2 regions of the Exiguobacterium sp. s191 genome follow, and region 2 is predicted to be linked to the other one. Evidence: a T-box and tRNA genes for the amino acid it is inferred to sense, from the RefSeq annotation. Region 2 holds a T-box; the other holds one or more tRNA genes.
What was found. The T-box of region 2 lies ahead of leuS (leucine--tRNA ligase). A T-box ahead of a tRNA ligase gene usually reads a tRNA of that ligase, here a tRNA-Leu.
Positions count from the first base shown of each region.

Region 1: it has a tRNA-Leu gene. The T-box ahead of leuS (leucine--tRNA ligase) is inferred to sense a tRNA for this amino acid. The anticodon was not compared.

Region 1 is NZ_JACSNC010000001.1:1,083,443-1,092,022, reverse strand. Features, by position in the region: gene KNQ09_RS05930 (hypothetical protein) at 1-451, shown strand, start outside; gene KNQ09_RS05925 (TraR/DksA C4-type zinc finger protein) at 520-1,044, shown strand; gene adh (aldehyde dehydrogenase) at 1,241-2,761, shown strand; gene KNQ09_RS05915 (DUF779 domain-containing protein) at 2,784-3,146, shown strand; gene KNQ09_RS05910 (hypothetical protein) at 3,143-3,283, opposite strand; gene KNQ09_RS05905 (S66 family peptidase) at 3,332-4,342, shown strand; gene KNQ09_RS05900 (hypothetical protein) at 4,358-4,699, shown strand; gene KNQ09_RS05895 (alpha/beta hydrolase) at 4,721-5,653, shown strand; tRNA gene KNQ09_RS05890 (tRNA-Leu) at 5,696-5,779, shown strand; gene KNQ09_RS05885 (transporter substrate-binding domain-containing protein) at 5,982-6,749, shown strand; gene KNQ09_RS05880 (amino acid ABC transporter permease) at 6,781-7,425, shown strand; gene KNQ09_RS05875 (amino acid ABC transporter ATP-binding protein) at 7,422-8,150, shown strand; gene KNQ09_RS05870 (2-oxoglutarate dehydrogenase E1 component) at 8,463-8,580, shown strand, end outside.
Region 2 is NZ_JACSNC010000001.1:1,703,809-1,712,388, forward strand. Features, by position in the region: gene leuS (leucine--tRNA ligase) at 1-2,224, opposite strand, end outside; T-box leader at 2,271-2,493, opposite strand; gene KNQ09_RS09045 (HAD family hydrolase) at 2,532-3,176, opposite strand; gene KNQ09_RS09050 (peptidoglycan bridge formation glycyltransferase FemA/FemB family protein) at 3,271-4,305, opposite strand; gene KNQ09_RS09055 (MDR family MFS transporter) at 4,489-5,667, opposite strand; gene mnmM (tRNA 5-(aminomethyl)-2-thiouridylate-methyltransferase MnmM) at 5,821-6,420, shown strand; gene KNQ09_RS09065 (serine aminopeptidase domain-containing protein) at 6,693-7,397, opposite strand; gene KNQ09_RS09070 (GNAT family N-acetyltransferase) at 7,476-7,964, opposite strand; gene metK (methionine adenosyltransferase) at 8,102-8,580, opposite strand, start outside.

The DNA.
Region 1 (8,580 bases), 620 kb from region 2:
TGAATTCGCCCACATCGTCTTAAAGGTGAAGGAAGGTGGACCACGCCTTTCACAAGAGGATACGCAACGAATTTTCAATGAGTCTGGTGTTCGAGGACGAATCATCCTGCACAAGGAGCGCATCGATAGTCATGAGCCCTCCCATTCGATTCAGTTGTTGATTGGTGGGGCCGAGAAGTGTTTGTATAGTCTTTCGCAATATCAGCTTGATCCACTCTTCCGTAAACATGGTTTGACGATTCAATCCTTGAATCTGTTACCATTTGATTTATTCATGATTCGTGACAAAATTGCGATGCTGTCTTCGGCAGATGCTTCGCAACTGTGGATTGATGACATCACGACATCCAAGAACGGACGATCACATCAGATTTGTTTTAACGATGGGAATGAATGCATGACGGTCATCTGTGATCTTCATGGATCAATTCGTTCTTATAAGTGTTCGTGATGGTTTAACTCTTCTTCGAATAGGCTACATTCTTAACAGAGGTTCTAACGAAGGGGAGTCGAACAATCATGTTATCTAAACAACAGACGGAAGAATTCAAGCAACGGTTATTAAAGGAAAAAGAAAAGACGACATCAAACATCGAACAACGCGATACCGATTACGATGAAGGTGAATTGTCGAGTTACGATAATCATCCTGCCGATTCCGGCGATGAATTGTTCTTGCGGGAACGCGATCAAGCAATCACGGACATGCAAGAGGATATGCTCTCGGATGTGGACCGTGCCCTAAAAGCGATCGAGGACGGAACGTATGGCATTTGTAAGGTCTGTGGAAAAGAGATTGAGATTGAACGTCTTGATATCATTCCGGAAACGTTATTATGCATCGAGCATGCAAAAGAAGAAGCAGAACAAAACGAGAACGACCCGAATTCGCGACCAAGCGAAGAAGACGTACTGGATCCATCTGTCACAGCCCGCGGGAAAGACATCGACGGTGATACGGATGGATTCTCGAAAGTAAGTGATTTCGGTAGTTCCGATACACCGTCTGACCAAGAAGACGGAATTGACCCGACACGGTCTTGACCGGCAAAACATCTCCCGAAAATGGAGATGTTTTTTTCTCGAAAAAAATCATAAATAGTTACCGGAATTTTTTGACTTTTCATATAATTTTGGTACGATGGTATCGAGGGGGCTGTTTTAGCCTATATTAAAATGTAAGCGCATACAAGCATCCGTCTCACTGCTTGACCATTTTAGTTGAGGGAGGAAATAATGCATGATTTATGACATTCCGAACAAGCAAGGGTCAAAAGTACAGTACAAGGAACGGTATGAAAATTACATCAACGGAAAGTGGACGGCACCTGTCGGGGGAGAATATTTTGATAATGTCACACCTGTCACCGGTAAAGTATTGTGCCAAGTCGCTCGTTCCGGTAAAGAAGATATCGAACTGGCTCTTGACGCAGCACACGCGGCAAAAGAAGCATGGGGGAAAACGTCTGTAACGGAACGCTCAAACATTTTAAATAAAATCGCGAATCGGATGGAAGAAAACCTTGAGATGCTCGCTTATGCAGAGACACTTGAGAACGGGAAAGCGGTCCGTGAGACACTCAACGCCGATCTACCGCTCGCAATCGATCACTTCCGTTATTTCGCCGGCGTCATCCGTGCCCAAGAAGGTTCGGTCGGCGAACTCGATCAAGACACGGTAGCGTATCACTTCCATGAGCCCCTTGGCGTCGTTGGTCAAATCATTCCATGGAACTTCCCACTCCTGATGGCTGTCTGGAAACTAGCGCCAGCACTCGCGGCAGGGAACTGCGTCGTCTTAAAACCAGCAGAACAAACACCAGCGAGCATCATGGTACTCGTTGAGCTCATTGAGGATTTACTCCCACCGGGTGTTCTTAACATCGTCAACGGTTTTGGTCTTGAAGCAGGGAAACCGCTCGCGTCGAGCAAACGGATAGCAAAAATCGCCTTTACGGGTGAGACGACGACAGGACGTTTGATCATGCAGTACGCATCACAAAATTTGATTCCAGTCACACTCGAACTCGGTGGGAAATCACCGAATATCTTCTTTGAGGATATCATGCAGGCAGACGATGCTTTCTTCGATAAAGCAATCGAAGGATTACTGATGTTCGCGTTGAACCAAGGAGAAGTCTGTACGTGTCCGTCGCGTGCCTTGATTCAAGAATCGATTTACGAACCGTTCATGGAACGTGTTCTTGAGCGCGTCAAAGCCATCAAGATCGGAAATCCCCTTGATTCGGACGTCATGATGGGTGCTCAAGCTTCGAACGAGCAGATGGAGAAAATTCTTTCATATCTTGAAATCGGTAAGTCAGAAGGCGCAGAATGTCTCATCGGTGGAGAGCGCAACATGCTCGAAGGGGATCTCGCAGAAGGATATTACATCCAACCAACGATCTTCAAAGGACACAATAAGATGAGAATCTTCCAAGAAGAAATTTTCGGACCGGTTCTATCGGTCACGACATTCAAGACGGAAGAAGAAGCACTCGAAATTGCGAATGATACGTTATATGGTCTTGGTGCGGGCGTCTGGACACGTGATATGAACCGTGCTTATCGGTTTGGGCGTGCGATCGAAGCAGGACGCGTCTGGACGAACTGTTATCACCAATATCCAGCTCACGCGGCGTTTGGTGGTTACAAAATGTCAGGGATCGGACGTGAAAACCATAAGATGATGCTCAACCATTACCAACGGACGAAAAACCTACTCGTTAGTTACAACCCGAATAAACTCGGTTTCTTCTAAGTCGGAAAGGACGTGGATGCAAATGGTGGAACGTGTTCAGGCGACAGCAGCTTGTCTAGAGTTAATCGACCAGTTGAGAGAAAAACACGGTCCGTTGATGTTTCATCAATCTGGTGGTTGTTGCGATGGCAGTTCCCCGATGTGTTTTGCGCAGGGTGATCTATTCCTGGGAGATCAGGATAAAAAACTGGGAGAGATCGGTGGTTGTCCGTTTTATATTCATGAAGATCAATATGAGTACTGGAAACATACGCAACTCATCATTGATGTCGTGGATGGTCGAGGCGGAATGTTCTCTCTTGAAGGTGTCGAAGGGAAACGTTTTTTGACACGCTCCCGTGCGTTCACGCAAGAGGAATACGCTGAACTATCAGCATCAAGCTAAGGAATCAAACACGGTTTCGTCGAGTTGACTTGTTCATTCAGGTCGCTCGTACGGAATCGTGTTTTTTTGTTCGTATCACGACGTTCGAACAGGATAAAAGTTGGTAATGCGGCATAAGAACGGTATAATGAACTCATATTTTGACGAGAAGATAGTTTCACACTATGACATTATAGGGGGTCACCATGAAATATCCATTTTTAGGTTGGACAGGTCAAACGATCGGAGTGACGGCGCCCTCCTCCGGATTACGTGAACAGCAACAGGAATGGGTCGAACAAGCAGTTGAACAGGTACAAGCACGGCAAATGAACGTCCGTTTAGGCGAAACGATTTGGTCGCATCAACTTGCTGAGAGTGCACCGGTCAAACAACGGGCGGAGGAATTGAATCACATGATGACGGATGAGACGATTGATGCCGTCATCCCGCCATTTGGTGGGGAACGCGCCATTGATCTTTTACCCGAGTTGACGCTAGCTACTTACCAAACAAAATGGTTGCTTGGCTATTCCGATATCAGTACGTTATTGCTCAGTCTGACGCTTCAGACGGGAATCGCGACAGCACATGGTCCGAATTTCGTTGAGCTTCGGAGTGAAGAATGGGACGAGACGACAAGTGCCTGGCGACGGGTGCTCGCGACGCCAACTGGAGGAACCGTCACACAATGGGCTTCCGATCGTTATCAACCCGAGTGGACTGATGAAGAACGTCCAACAGGTTCGTTATTTCAGCTAACGGAAGCGACGGAATGGAAAGCACTTGATGAGCGAACAGAAGTGGCTGGACGGTTACTTGGTGGGTGTCTGGAGACGATTCGCCATCTGATTGGGACACCGTATGGAGATGTGCAGCGTTTCCAGCGTGAAGAGATCAACGGAGAACCGATACTCTGGTACTTTGAGGTGTCTGAAGCGAATTCTGCAGAGGTACACCGGACGCTGCGACAAATGGCGTATGCTGGGTGGTTCGACCATGCGGCTGGCTTTTTATTTGGCCGTACGTCTGCAAGGATTATAGAAGATCTGACATGGCTAGACGTATATCAATATCTCGCGGATGAGACGGGCTTACCAGTCTTATATGATCTTGACATCGGTCATCAACCGCCACAGTTGACGTTAATCAATGGAGCGACGGGGACGGTTCGTATTCAAGGGAAAGATTCACGAATCGATCTGACGTTCAACTAAAAAGGAGAGCACGCAATGGCACGTCGTAAGTTTCAAGCATTAGGCGTTTATAAACGCGTCCATATCAATCCGGAGACACGTCGAATGACGTTACCGGAACCATTTTACGATGCACTTCGTCTAGAAGATGAATTGCTGATTGCACAAGTCGGAGATGTTCTCGTCATGCGACGTCCGGGGGAGGTCGTCGAGACAGAAACGGAATTATTGAGCGAACTCGTAGAAGATGGATTCACGGGTACAGAGCTTGTCCAGGAATTTGCCTACCGGCGTCAGCAACAAGAACAACGATTACGTCAACAAGTCTTGCAGGATGAAGAGGATGACCATGCTGCTCAACTGAAGATCGAGCTATAACGGAAAGAAGGAGTGGGGCAGATGCGTCGCAGAACAAAAATTGGAATCGGAGTCATCGGATCCGGATTAGTAGCAGCGAGTTATTATTTTTATGAGATGGCAATCGCCACGAATCCAAAGCCATTCTTATCGAATAATCGAGATTTAAGTGACGAGATGGTCCGATTGATGCAACCTGGTCAGACGTGGATCAAGGAGCAACCGCTTGAGCGGATCGAGATTGAAGCGAAAGACGGTTTAACGTTACGCGGGCATTTTCTTCCGTCACCTGTTCCGTCAGATCGGATCGTCATTCTCGTGCACGGGTACGGAGGCGTCGGAACGGATTTAGCCGGATTCGCCTATCTGTACCATCAGGCCGGTTTCCATGTCATGATGCCCGATAATCGTGGACACGGAATGAGTGACGGTCACTATATCGGATTCGGATGGCATGATCGGGAAGATTGTCTCAGTTGGTCGAACTATCTGATTGAACGGATCGGACAGGATGCGAAACTGTTCTTGCATGGGGTGTCGATGGGAGGGGCGACCGTATTGATGACGAGTGGCGAACAACTCCCACCACAAATCAAAGGAATCATTTCTGATTGTGCCTATACGTCCGTCAATGCTGTCCTTGCGTATCAGATGAAGCGGATGTATCGACTACCACACTTTCCGTTCTTAGGCATGACGAGCGTATTGACGAAGCTAAAGGCAGGTTATACGTTCCGTGAAGCATCAGCGTTGAAACAAGTCAAAAAAGCACAGGTACCGATTTTGTTCATCCATGGTGGGGCGGATACGTTTGTACCGACAGATATGGTATATGAGCTGTATGAAGCTTGTCCAACGGAAAAAGAGCTCGTCGTCATTCCAAATGCCGCTCACGCGATGGCCTATTTTGAGGATCCGGCATTGTATGATGATGTCGTCGAGAAGTTCGTTCGCAACATCTTGCGAAATGATTGACAACTCAGTTCGTTACCCGCTATATTAATATCATAAATCAACGTCGTCGTGGCGGAACTGGTAGACGCGCTAGACTCAGAATCTAGTGGTGGCAACACCGTGGAGGTTCAAGTCCTCTCGGCGGCATAAATGATTGAAGGAGGCAATCCCAGCAAGGGGTTGCCTTCTTTTTTGTTGCTGAATAGAAAACGATTACAACGAATAAAAATTCAGAAATATTTATCTTTTTAGAATTTTTCTGGTAAAATACGTTTTAAAGAGGGTACTCTTCAGGGAAAGTACTAAGTGAAGTAGACAATCTTTAACACATAGGAGAGGGGAAACAAACATGAAAAAAGGGAGTATCTTGCTAGCGCTCTTGATGAGCTGTGTTCTCGTACTTGGTGCATGTAGCATCGGTTCGAAAGAAGAAGAGTCGTCTGAAGGAAAGACTTATAAGGTCGGCATTGACGTCACGTATCCACCATTCGAATATAAAGACGGGGATACGTACAAAGGAATCGACATCGATCTCATGAAAGCAATCGCGAAAGATCAGAACTTCAAGATTCAATTTGAAGCGATGGACTTTAGCGGCATTATTCCGGCACTTCAAGCAAATCAATTGGACGTTGCCATTGCTGGTATGAGTATTACGCCAGAACGGAAGAAAGTCGTCACATTCTCGGATCCATACTTCAAAGCTGGTCTTATTCTAGTCGTCAAAGAAGATGAGAATGGTATTAAATCCGTCAACGATTTAAAAGGGAAAAAAGTAGCCGTCAAAAAGGGAACGACGGGTGCGAAATATGCAACGGATAACGCAGACAAACTGGGATTCACGGTCACACAGTTCAATGACAGTCCAGCGATGTTCCAAGAAGTGAAGAACGGTAACGCTGCTGCTTTGATTGAAGATTATCCTGTCATCTCATATGCAAACAAACAACAAAACCTTGGATTAAAACTTGTCGGAGACCGTCTCAACGGGGACAACTACGGAATCGCTGTCTTAAAAGGTGAGAACGAGGATCTGATGAAGAAAATCAACAAAGGACTTGCGAATCTGAAAGAAAACGGTGAATACGATAAAATCGTTGACACGTATCTGAAATAAGTCGCAAGGCGATAAGGGAGTGGGATAGCCAATGGAAGTGGTCAAAACCGCATTTCCATTTTTCTTGGAAGGGCTTCAAGTCACATTGTATATTTTCATCATCGCGGTCATCGTCGGCTTTCTGATTGGCTTAGTCGTCGCATTGATGCGGTTATCACCATCAAAAATCTTAAACGGGATCGCAATTGTCTATATTGATGTCATTCGCGGAACGCCGTTCATCGTTCAGTTATTCTTCATCTATTTTGGACTCAATTCGCTCGAATGGTTATCGATGGACCGGATGTATGCAGGGATACTGACGGTCGCAATCAATGCCGGTGCTTATTTTGCGGAGATCATTCGAGCTGGTATCCAGTCGATTGATAAAGGACAAACAGAAGCTGCGCGTTCACTCGGGATGACAGGGCGTCAAACGATGGTACAGATCATCTTACCGCAAGCATTCCGACGGATGTTACCAACGATTACGAACCAATCGATCATCAGCTTAAAAGATACATCGTTGTTGTCGATTATCGGGATCGCTGACTTGACACAACAAGGTCAAGTGCAGCAGTCAACGACGTTTGAACCATTCATCGTCTGGTCCGTCGTCGGATTGATGTACTTCGTCATCATTTATCTCTTGTCCTTAGTGGCGAAGTTCTTGGAACGGAGGTTTACATTACGATGAGTATCATAGAAGTAAAGAATCTAAAGAAATCATTCGGTTCGAATGAAGTCTTAAAAGACATCAACGTCTCGATTGCCGAAAAAGAAGTCGTTTGTGTCATCGGTCCGTCGGGATCTGGGAAAAGTACGTTTTTACGCTGTTTGAATCGATTGGAAGAGATTACAGGTGGTACCGTCATCGTCGATGATTTCGATATTACGAGTCCAAAGGTCGATATCAACAAGGTCCGGGAAGAAGTCGGGATGGTCTTTCAACATTTTAATCTCTTCCCGCATAAGACCGTGCTAGAAAACGTCACGCTTGCACCGATCAAAGTGCGTAAATCGGATAAAGAACAGGCGAAACAGCGGGCACTTGAACTACTCGATAAAGTCGGATTACGTGAAAAAGCGGATAATTATCCAGGTGAATTATCTGGGGGGCAAAAACAGCGGGTCGCAATTGCCCGCGCGCTTGCAATGAATCCGAAAATCATGTTATTTGATGAGCCGACGTCAGCGCTCGACCCGGAAATGGTCGGTGACGTGCTTGCCGTCATGAAACAACTTGCCCTTGAAGGCATGACGATGGTCGTCGTGACCCATGAGATGGGATTTGCTCGTGAGGTCGGAGATCGCGTCTTATTCATGGATGGTGGCTATATCGTCGAAGAGAACGTACCACAAGCATTGTTTGATTCTCCACAACACGAACGGACGCAATCGTTCCTTAGTAAAGTCTTATGATGAAACCGGCGTATCTAAATTCGGATACGCCGGTTTTTTAACGAATCATAAATAACTGGCTAAGCGCTCATAAGAAAAACTTATACATTTAAGCGTGAGAATTTGGGAATTCGAAATGCACACACAGGAAAAGAGTAGTAATATAGTAACGAAGGCACTTTCATGGAAGAATGACACGTTCATTCCTTCTCATGAAGTTCAGCGTTTTATTCATGCAATTCCTTTTGAAAGCGCTAACAGGTAGAGGGCTGGAAACACATCGAGTATCCACTGGATGTGTGGGGAGAAATATAGAAACGGGGGGAACCGTACATGGCAGGCCACGAGCAAGATCAACAAGCATTCTATGGACCAAACCTTGGCTACATCATTGAATTGTACGAGCGTTTTTTAGAAGACAAGACATCCGTTGATGAGGAGACACGTGCTT
Region 2 (8,580 bases):
CCATCGTATCGCTGACGAGTTTCGATTCATCGAATGTTGGCCATGCTGCATACGTCAATGTCTCTTCAAATCCAAGTTGTTCCCAGAGTTCTTCACCAAGGTGTGGTGCGACTGGCGTTAACAATTGGATGAATCCACGAAGGAAGTGACGCGGAAGAACCGGCTGTTTGTTTGCTTCGTTGACGAAGACCATGAGTTGCGAAATTCCGGTGTTGAACTGGATATTCGCGAAGTCTTCCGTGACCTTCTTGACCGTCTGGTGGTACGTCCGCTCGAAGTCAGCATCGACTTCCGTGACGTCTTGAATGTCTGCTGTCCGTTCGAACAAGCGCCAGACACGATCGAGGAAACGACGCGCCCCGTCAAGACCGTTCTCAGACCAGGCAACTGATGCATCGAGTGGTCCCATGAACATTTCGTACAAGCGTAACGTATCCGCACCATGCGATTTAACGATTTCATCCGGATTAATGACGTTACCGCGTGATTTCGACATCTTCTCGTTGTTCTCTCCAAGAATCATCCCTTGGTTGTACAACTTCTGGAATGGTTCTTTTGTTGGTACGACGCCTGCATCATACAAGACTTTATGCCAGAAGCGCGCATACAACAAGTGGAGAACGGCGTGTTCCGCACCACCGATGTAAATATCGACTGGAAGCCAGTATTTTAATTTTTCTGGATCCGCGATCGCCTCTTCATTGTGCGGATCGATGAAACGAAGATAGTACCAGCAGCTTCCGCCCCATTGTGGCATCGTATTCGTCTCGCGACGCCCTTTCATTCCTGTTTCAGGATCCGTGTAATCCAACCAGTCTTCCGCAAGCGCAAGTGGTGATTCGCCTGTACCAGACGGTTTGATTTCCGGAATGATTGGAAGTTCAAGCGGTAACTCCTCTTGACTGAGCGTCTTCATCGAACCATCTTCCATATGAACGACTGGAATCGGCTCGCCCCAATACCGTTGACGACTGAACAACCAGTCGCGGAGACGATACGTGATTTTCTTACGTCCGACTTGATTCGTTTCGAGTTCAGCAATCATCGTCTCGATTGCTTCTTGTTTTCCAAGACCATCAAGCATATGCGAGTTGACGTGTTCGCCCTCTCCTGTATAGGCTGCTTCATCAACGTTTCCACCCGCGACGACTTCAACGATTGGCAAGTCGAATTGTTTCGCGAATTCATGATCGCGCTCATCGTGTCCTGGGACCGCCATGATTGCACCCGTTCCGTACGAAGCAAGGACATAATCAGCGATCCAGATTGGAAGACGATCACCTGAGATTGGATTGACGGCGAAAGCACCCGTGAAGACGCCTGTTTTTTCCTTCGCTAAATCCGTCCGCTCGAGGTCCGACTTCGTTTGGACTTGCGAAATGTACGTATCGACGGCTTCCTTGTGATCCGCTGTCGTGATGTCAGCTACGAATGGATGCTCCGGCGCAAGCACGAGGTACGTCGCACCAAAAATTGTGTCCGGACGTGTCGTAAAGACCGTGACTTGTTTTTTGTGTCCATCAATCGTGAAGTCGATTTCAGCACCTTCTGATTTTCCGATCCAGTTCCGTTGCATCTCTTTGACAGAATCCGGCCAATCAAGGTCATCGAGATCTTCAAGAAGACGATCCGCATATTCCGTGATTTTCAAGACCCATTGACGCATCGGGACACGCACGACCGGATGATTTCCGCGTTCAGATAATCCGTCGATGACTTCTTCATTCGCAAGAACGGTTCCGAGTGCTGGGCACCAGTTGACCGCGACTTCGTCCACGAACGCAAGTCCTTTTTCATACAACTTCGTAAAGATCCACTGTGTCCATTTGTAGTACTTCGGATCTGTCGTGTTGATTTCACGATCCCAGTCATAGGAGAATCCAAGTTCTTTCAACTGACGCTTGAACGTCTCGATGTTTTTCGCTGTGAATTCACGTGGGTCATTCCCTGTATCGAGGGCGTATTGTTCTGCTGGTAATCCGAACGCATCCCATCCCATCGGGTGCAAGACGTTGTATCCTTGCATCCGTTTCATCCGTGCGAGGATGTCGGTTGCTGTGTAGCCTTCCGGATGACCGACGTGAAGTCCGGCACCTGACGGATACGGGAACATATCAAGGGCATAAAACCCTTCTTTTTCTGGATCTTCTGTCGTGACGAAGGCGTTTTCTTGATCCCAACGCGCCTGCCATTTTAGTTCGATTTCGCGATGATTGTACGGCATGTCTTTTCCTCCTCTAATCTAAAAAAACCGGTCCTCCGTCCCTAGGAATAGGGACGAAAGACCGGTTTGGCTTCCGCGGTACCACCCACGTTGTCTGTCTATGACAGACCGCTTGATTCACGGATAACGGTGTGAAAGACCGGATTCGCTACTACGACTTCACGAATCGTGCTCCCTGACGAGTTCACGGTTGTTACCGACTGGTTCGCACCTTCCACCAGCTCTCTTGACGGCACCTTTCCCCTACTACTTCAGTTCCATGCAATTGACTATCTTTTCCTAGTGTAATCTGTTTCTTCCTCAAGCGTCAACGCTTCCGTAAAATTTCCTCGATTTCTGCATGCGATCGCGCTACATGATCCGCTTGTTCTAGACGTTGCATCGGCATCCGATCATCGAGAAGCGCAATCACTTCCATACCTGCTGCTTTAGCGCCGATCATCCCGTTCGCAGCGTCTTCAATGACGAGACAATCTTCAGGTGCGTGCCCGATTCGTGATGCTGCAAGATGAAAAATCGCAGGATCAGGCTTTGAACGCACGACTTCTTCCCCACTGACGTAATGTGTGATTGGAAGCTCATAATGACGGATGACGCGTTCGATTTTTTGAAGCGAACTCGAGGAGGCGATCCCGATATCGTAATCAAGAGACGCCGCTTGTTCAATGACTTGTCTGACTCCCTCTTTTAACCCACACTCCTCCGGTTTTGCATGAATTTGAAACAAGCGATGTTCTTCCTCAAGTAACGCACTCGCTGTTTCTGGAAGGTCGTGTTGCGCGACAAGTTCTTCCCACATCTCATCTCCTGTTTTTCCCATGAACGTCGCATACTGAACTGGATCGAGCGGAATCGATAACGTTTTGAACATTTGCTGATGGACCTCAAAGTAGCGGATTTCACTATCTAAGATGACCCCATCCATATCAAAAATAAGACCTCGTTTTTTCAAGACACATCCCCCTTAATTGATCTATCATGATTTCAGCATATCAAAAAAACGACTACACGATGTAGTCGTTTCGCCTTCTTCATTTAGTTACTGTTTAACTTGTCGCCATTTGGACACTGGTTTGTCGGTAAGCCGGAAAATAATCTGAATCAGCATCTGACCCGTATCGTATACATAACTGATCGTATACGGCTGGTTGAAGAATCGATTTTCCTTGATGATACTCAAATAAACGATACCCGGTGTAACGGCATTTACTCTCAAAGAGACTATCCCGTTCTTGATATCCACCCCCGAGATGTTGTTCGACGAGACCGCGTGCTTTCGCCTGAAGAATCGCTTCGTACTCGAGTCGCTGATTCGGGAACATCTTCGCTTCGTCCCGCTTACAACCAATCAAATGACCGTGGGCATATTCTTTTCCGAGCAATACGAAGTATCCACCAACAGGTTCTCCGTCGATTTCCGCAATCAGTAACAATGGCTCACAGAGTGGATTTGCTTCAAATAATTGTTCAAAATAACTGTCCGTAAAATAGTAATGAGCCGAAGCATTCTTTCGGTCCATTGTTTCATGATACAACGCTACAAAGACAGGTAGGTCGTCTCGTGTTCCTGTTCTAACGGTTAAAGGAGAGGCAAGCGACTTGCGAATCATACTTCTTGTCTTCTTATGAAATGTCTGCATGATGTCCTCTAGTGAAGGTCGTAAATCGATACTCGTTGTATGACGGATGAAGGAGACTTTCGTCCAATCCCGCATGAAGCGTTCATTACCCGTCAATGGATTAAAGCGAATCATTTCCGAGACGATCGCTTCTCGCTCTGCCCATCTTTCAAACAATAAGCGTGCATGCTGCATTTCAGTCGCAGTCAGTTGACCGATGATTTCCGGTCCACCATAGCCATACGGCGTGATGAGATCCGAATAAGGCGTATCAAAAATCCGGCGCTTCAAAAAGGGATAGAACAGGGTTCCTGCATCACCTTCATAACGGAATAGCACCGCTTGCTCAGACGGTCTAGCGTTGAGCGTGACGTATTGGTGACTGTAGAAGATATCAAGAGGCTGTTGCTGTACGTGTGTCGTCCAAGTTGCGGCATCTGTGATGAATTGACACCTTTCCATTCGTGCACCTCCAGTCAAAAAGAAGCAACGTTCATATGACCTTTCTTTTTCAAGTTCTTGATTAGAAAGTACCCGTTTCTTTGCCGAAATATTCCATATTATTAAATGTTTATTTTATGATTTTCTAACGAATGACGTAACAAAAGACAGCGGTCATAATGTCCGCTGTCTTACAGATGATGCTCATGATGTGATTTTTGGAATAGCACGAAGGAAGACGACGCCCGCTAACAGAATCAATCCAATTAATGTCAAGAAGACCGCTGACATACCTGATACATCGTAGATCAACCCTCCAACGGTCGGACTGATCATCCGCCCCGCTGAAGCAGCAATATTGACGTACCCTTGGAATTCTCCTTCTTTTCCGATCGGCGCGAGTCTCGCTGCCATAGCAGGAACTGCTGGCCAGATGAACATCTCACCAATCGTCAGGATGATCATCGCGACGAGGAACATCTTGAAGCCGCCTGCGAACGGAACGATCAGATAAGACAAGAGGAAGATTCCTGTACCGGTCATCAATTGTCGCTTTAAGTCATCTCCAAACCAACGAAGAATTGGTGTTAGTAAAGGTTGTGCGAACACGATGAGTGCTCCGTTGATCGTCCAAAGAATCGAGTACTCGGAAATCGTGACACCGAGCGATTTCGTGTGTACGGCAAAGGTTCCTTGCCATTGCACATAAACGAACCAAAGTAAGGCATAACCAATCGAGACGAGCAACATCGTCCGTGCCGCACCGCGTGCAAGGGGTGTGCGTGTCGTTTCGATTTCGTCATGCGCCGCATGCATCCGCGCCGGTGCCTGAATCCAGGACAAACCAACGAACAAAATGATGGCAAAGGCGATGTAGAGGACGAGATTGGCGATGAAGATGTACTGAATCGAAAAGGCAGCGATTTGACCACTGACTGCTGTCCCGAGCGCTACACCGACGTTTTGTGCGACATAGATCGCATTAAAGGCACGGCGCCCGCCTTCCGGCCAGATGACACCCGTCATCGCGTAGATCGTCGGAAAAACCATCCCACCGACGAATCCAATCAATCCAAGCATCGCGACGTATCCGAGGTACGTCTGATGAAATAGCAACAAGCCGACGGAAGACAGGACAAGTCCGATGACACTGATGACAAGCGTCTTCTTGCCACCGAGACGGTCAAACGCTTTTCCACCTAAGTAGTTTCCGACGATTGCTAAGGCCGAGTTGACGAACAATGCCATCCCTGCTTTTGTCATCGACTCTCCTAAATATTCATGAATATATAATGTATTAAACGGCCATAAAAAAGAGGATCCCGTCGTATTGATGGCCATCGCAAGGACGAGGATCCAGACCGCTTTTGGTAATTTTGGCATACCTGTGGTCCTCCTATTTCATTCTCAACCTTGCCACTTTACGCAATCCGTCCCCTAACTGTCAAGCCACTTCGCTTTTCGTCAACGAATCAAAAAATGATATAATGCAGAAAGAATCTTGCACATACTGAACCATTACTAGAAAAACAGACTATAGGAACAGGAGTCTATGCCATGTCACTTGCCCGTGTACTATCTTATACGAAACAATTACTCGAGTCCGTTATCGAACCCGGAGACTGCGTCGTCGATATGACTGCCGGAAATGGACATGATACACAGTTTTTAGCAGAACGCGTCGGTCCAGAAGGAAGGGTTCTTGCGTTCGACGTCCAGGCACAAGCCATCGAGGAATCGACGCGACGTCTCGACGAAGCCGGAATGTTAGCACGCGTCGACCTTTATCATGAAAGCCACATCCATGTCGGTGCCCGTCTTTCGGACGAACAACGTCCTGTCCGCGCCGGTGTCTTCAATCTCGGATACCTGCCTGGAAGCGACAAATCAATCACGACGACAGGAGAAGAGACGCTCGAAGCACTCGATGCCCTCCTCCCGGTCCTCGCTCCCGGCGGTCTTGTCGTCCTCGTCGTCTATCACGGTCACCTGGAAGGAAAACGGGAACGCGACGCTGTCCTCGATTACGTCACAGCCCTTGATCAGCAAGATTATGCCGTTCTCCAGTACCGTTTCTTGAATCAACAAAATCATCCCCCGTTCATCATCGCGATCGAGAAAAAAGTACGAGGATGATGGGACACAAAAAAGTGATGCCCTTTTTTAGAGGCATCACTTTTCAGATTGTAGACAAAAGGGCTGACGCCAAAAAAATGACGCGCCTTTTCACGCCCTTTCCTCAGGCGAGACACAAGCCAGAGCGACCCTGCAGCGAAGCGGCGCGATGCTTGTCCTTGGAAAACGATGCGAGACGAACAAAAAAGCGCAATCCTTCTCATTGGAGAAAAATAGCACTTTATCTTCAGTCTTAAGTGATGCCCCTTTTTAGAGGCATCACTTTTGTTATTTCATTCTTCAACAAGCTTAAAGAACAACATTAATTTTTCTGCAAACCGTGTGTTCAACCGTTCGAAACTAAAATGTGGAAAACCGTGTAGACGTTGTAAGTAAATCTGATCGCCACCCATTTTCCGGCATACTTCAAGCGTCAACTTGACGTCCGCGAACTGATCGTCTGGTGCATAAAAACAAGCCAAATTCACACGCGGCAGTTTTTTTCGTTCCTCGTCATGTACGACGATCTCTTCTTCGATTTCCCGGTACTGCGCATAGGTCAGTTCACCGATGCGAACGGTATCTTCCGTACTTTGACCAAACGGCAACGTACCGAGTGGTGCATCGGGCCGGAAACGATCGAATGCACTCGCGAAGACTTGTTTGACGCCTCCGAGTTGTTTCGAAGGGTGCCAATCAAACAACGGTGAAATGAACGCAAGGCTTGCGACCGGTAATTCATATTCTTGCAACAGGCGATTAACGACGAGTGCGCCCATGCTACAGGCGACGATATGAATCGGTAGCTTGCGTTTCCCGGCTTCACGTAATGCTTCTTTTAACAGTTGACCATGCTCTTCAAACGAGATGCGACGTGGTGCGTCGACAAGTAATACTTCATACTCTCGTTCGAGTACCCGAATCAAGGCTTCACTCGGACGGGCACGCAGTTGTAACGGATAGACTAATACGATGATTCCTGTTGGTTGTTCAACCACAAACTCACCTCTTCACTTCATACTTCCTTTTTACGATACCTTATTTCAAACGCACACGAAACCGTCCCAAGACGGATTTCATGAGGCGACATGGCGAAGACGAATGACAGATTCTACTTGCCCAAAGACTTCTTCCGTCATCTCACTGAGTTCTTCAAAACCGAATGAGGTTAAGAACTGACGTGCTTTATAGTTACGTGCCTCCACGTATACTTCGAGTGGGACGGCTCCTTGTCGTTCGAGTTCACGGATCAGCCGTCGTCCGATTCCGTTTTGCTGATATTTCGGCAAGACGTACAGACGAATGATCTCCCACGTTCCCTCAACATCAACAGCATGAATGAAACCGACGATTTCCTCATCGATGATTCCGACATAAAAATACTCTCCCCGTGCTTCTTCCGCCGTCCGGATCGCACGAACGACTTCTTCTTGCGGATACGCCTCCTGCACGAAATGCGCTTTCGAACGTTCGGAATAGATTTCTGCATACGTATCCAACCAAGATGTGACGGCAATGTCATGAATACGTCCTGCATCAGCTGGAATAGCTTCGCGTATTTCCATAATCGGAACCCCCCTTTGTATTCATACGAATCGACTCATGTACTTTTACCCTCTTCTAGAAAAAACATTCGTTTCCTGCAAAGTTCCACGGAAACAAAAAAGTCCGAAAACCCGCGTAGGGTTTTCGGACTTTTTGATTATGCGAAACGTTTTGCTTGTTCTTCAAGAACTGCTGCTTTATCTGTTTGCTCCCATGGAAGCTCAACATCTGTACGACCGAAGTGACCGTATGCAGCTGTTTGACGATAGATCGGACGACGGAGATCAAGCATGTTGATGATTCCAGCCGGACGAAGATCGAAGTTTTCAGCAACCAATTCGACGAGTTGCGCTTCAGGAAGTTTTCCTGTACCGAATGTGTCAACCGCGATTGATACTGGGTGCGCGACACCGATTGCGTACGCGAGTTGAACTTCTGCTTTGTCTGCAAGACCTGCAGCAACGAGGTTCTTCGCGACGTAACGTGCTGCGTATGCAGCTGAACGGTCGACTTTTGTTGGATCTTTACCTGAGAATGCTCCACCGCCGTGGCGTGCGTATCCACCATACGTATCAACGATGATCTTACGACCAGTTAATCCAGCATCTCCTTGTGGTCCGCCAATGACGAAACGAC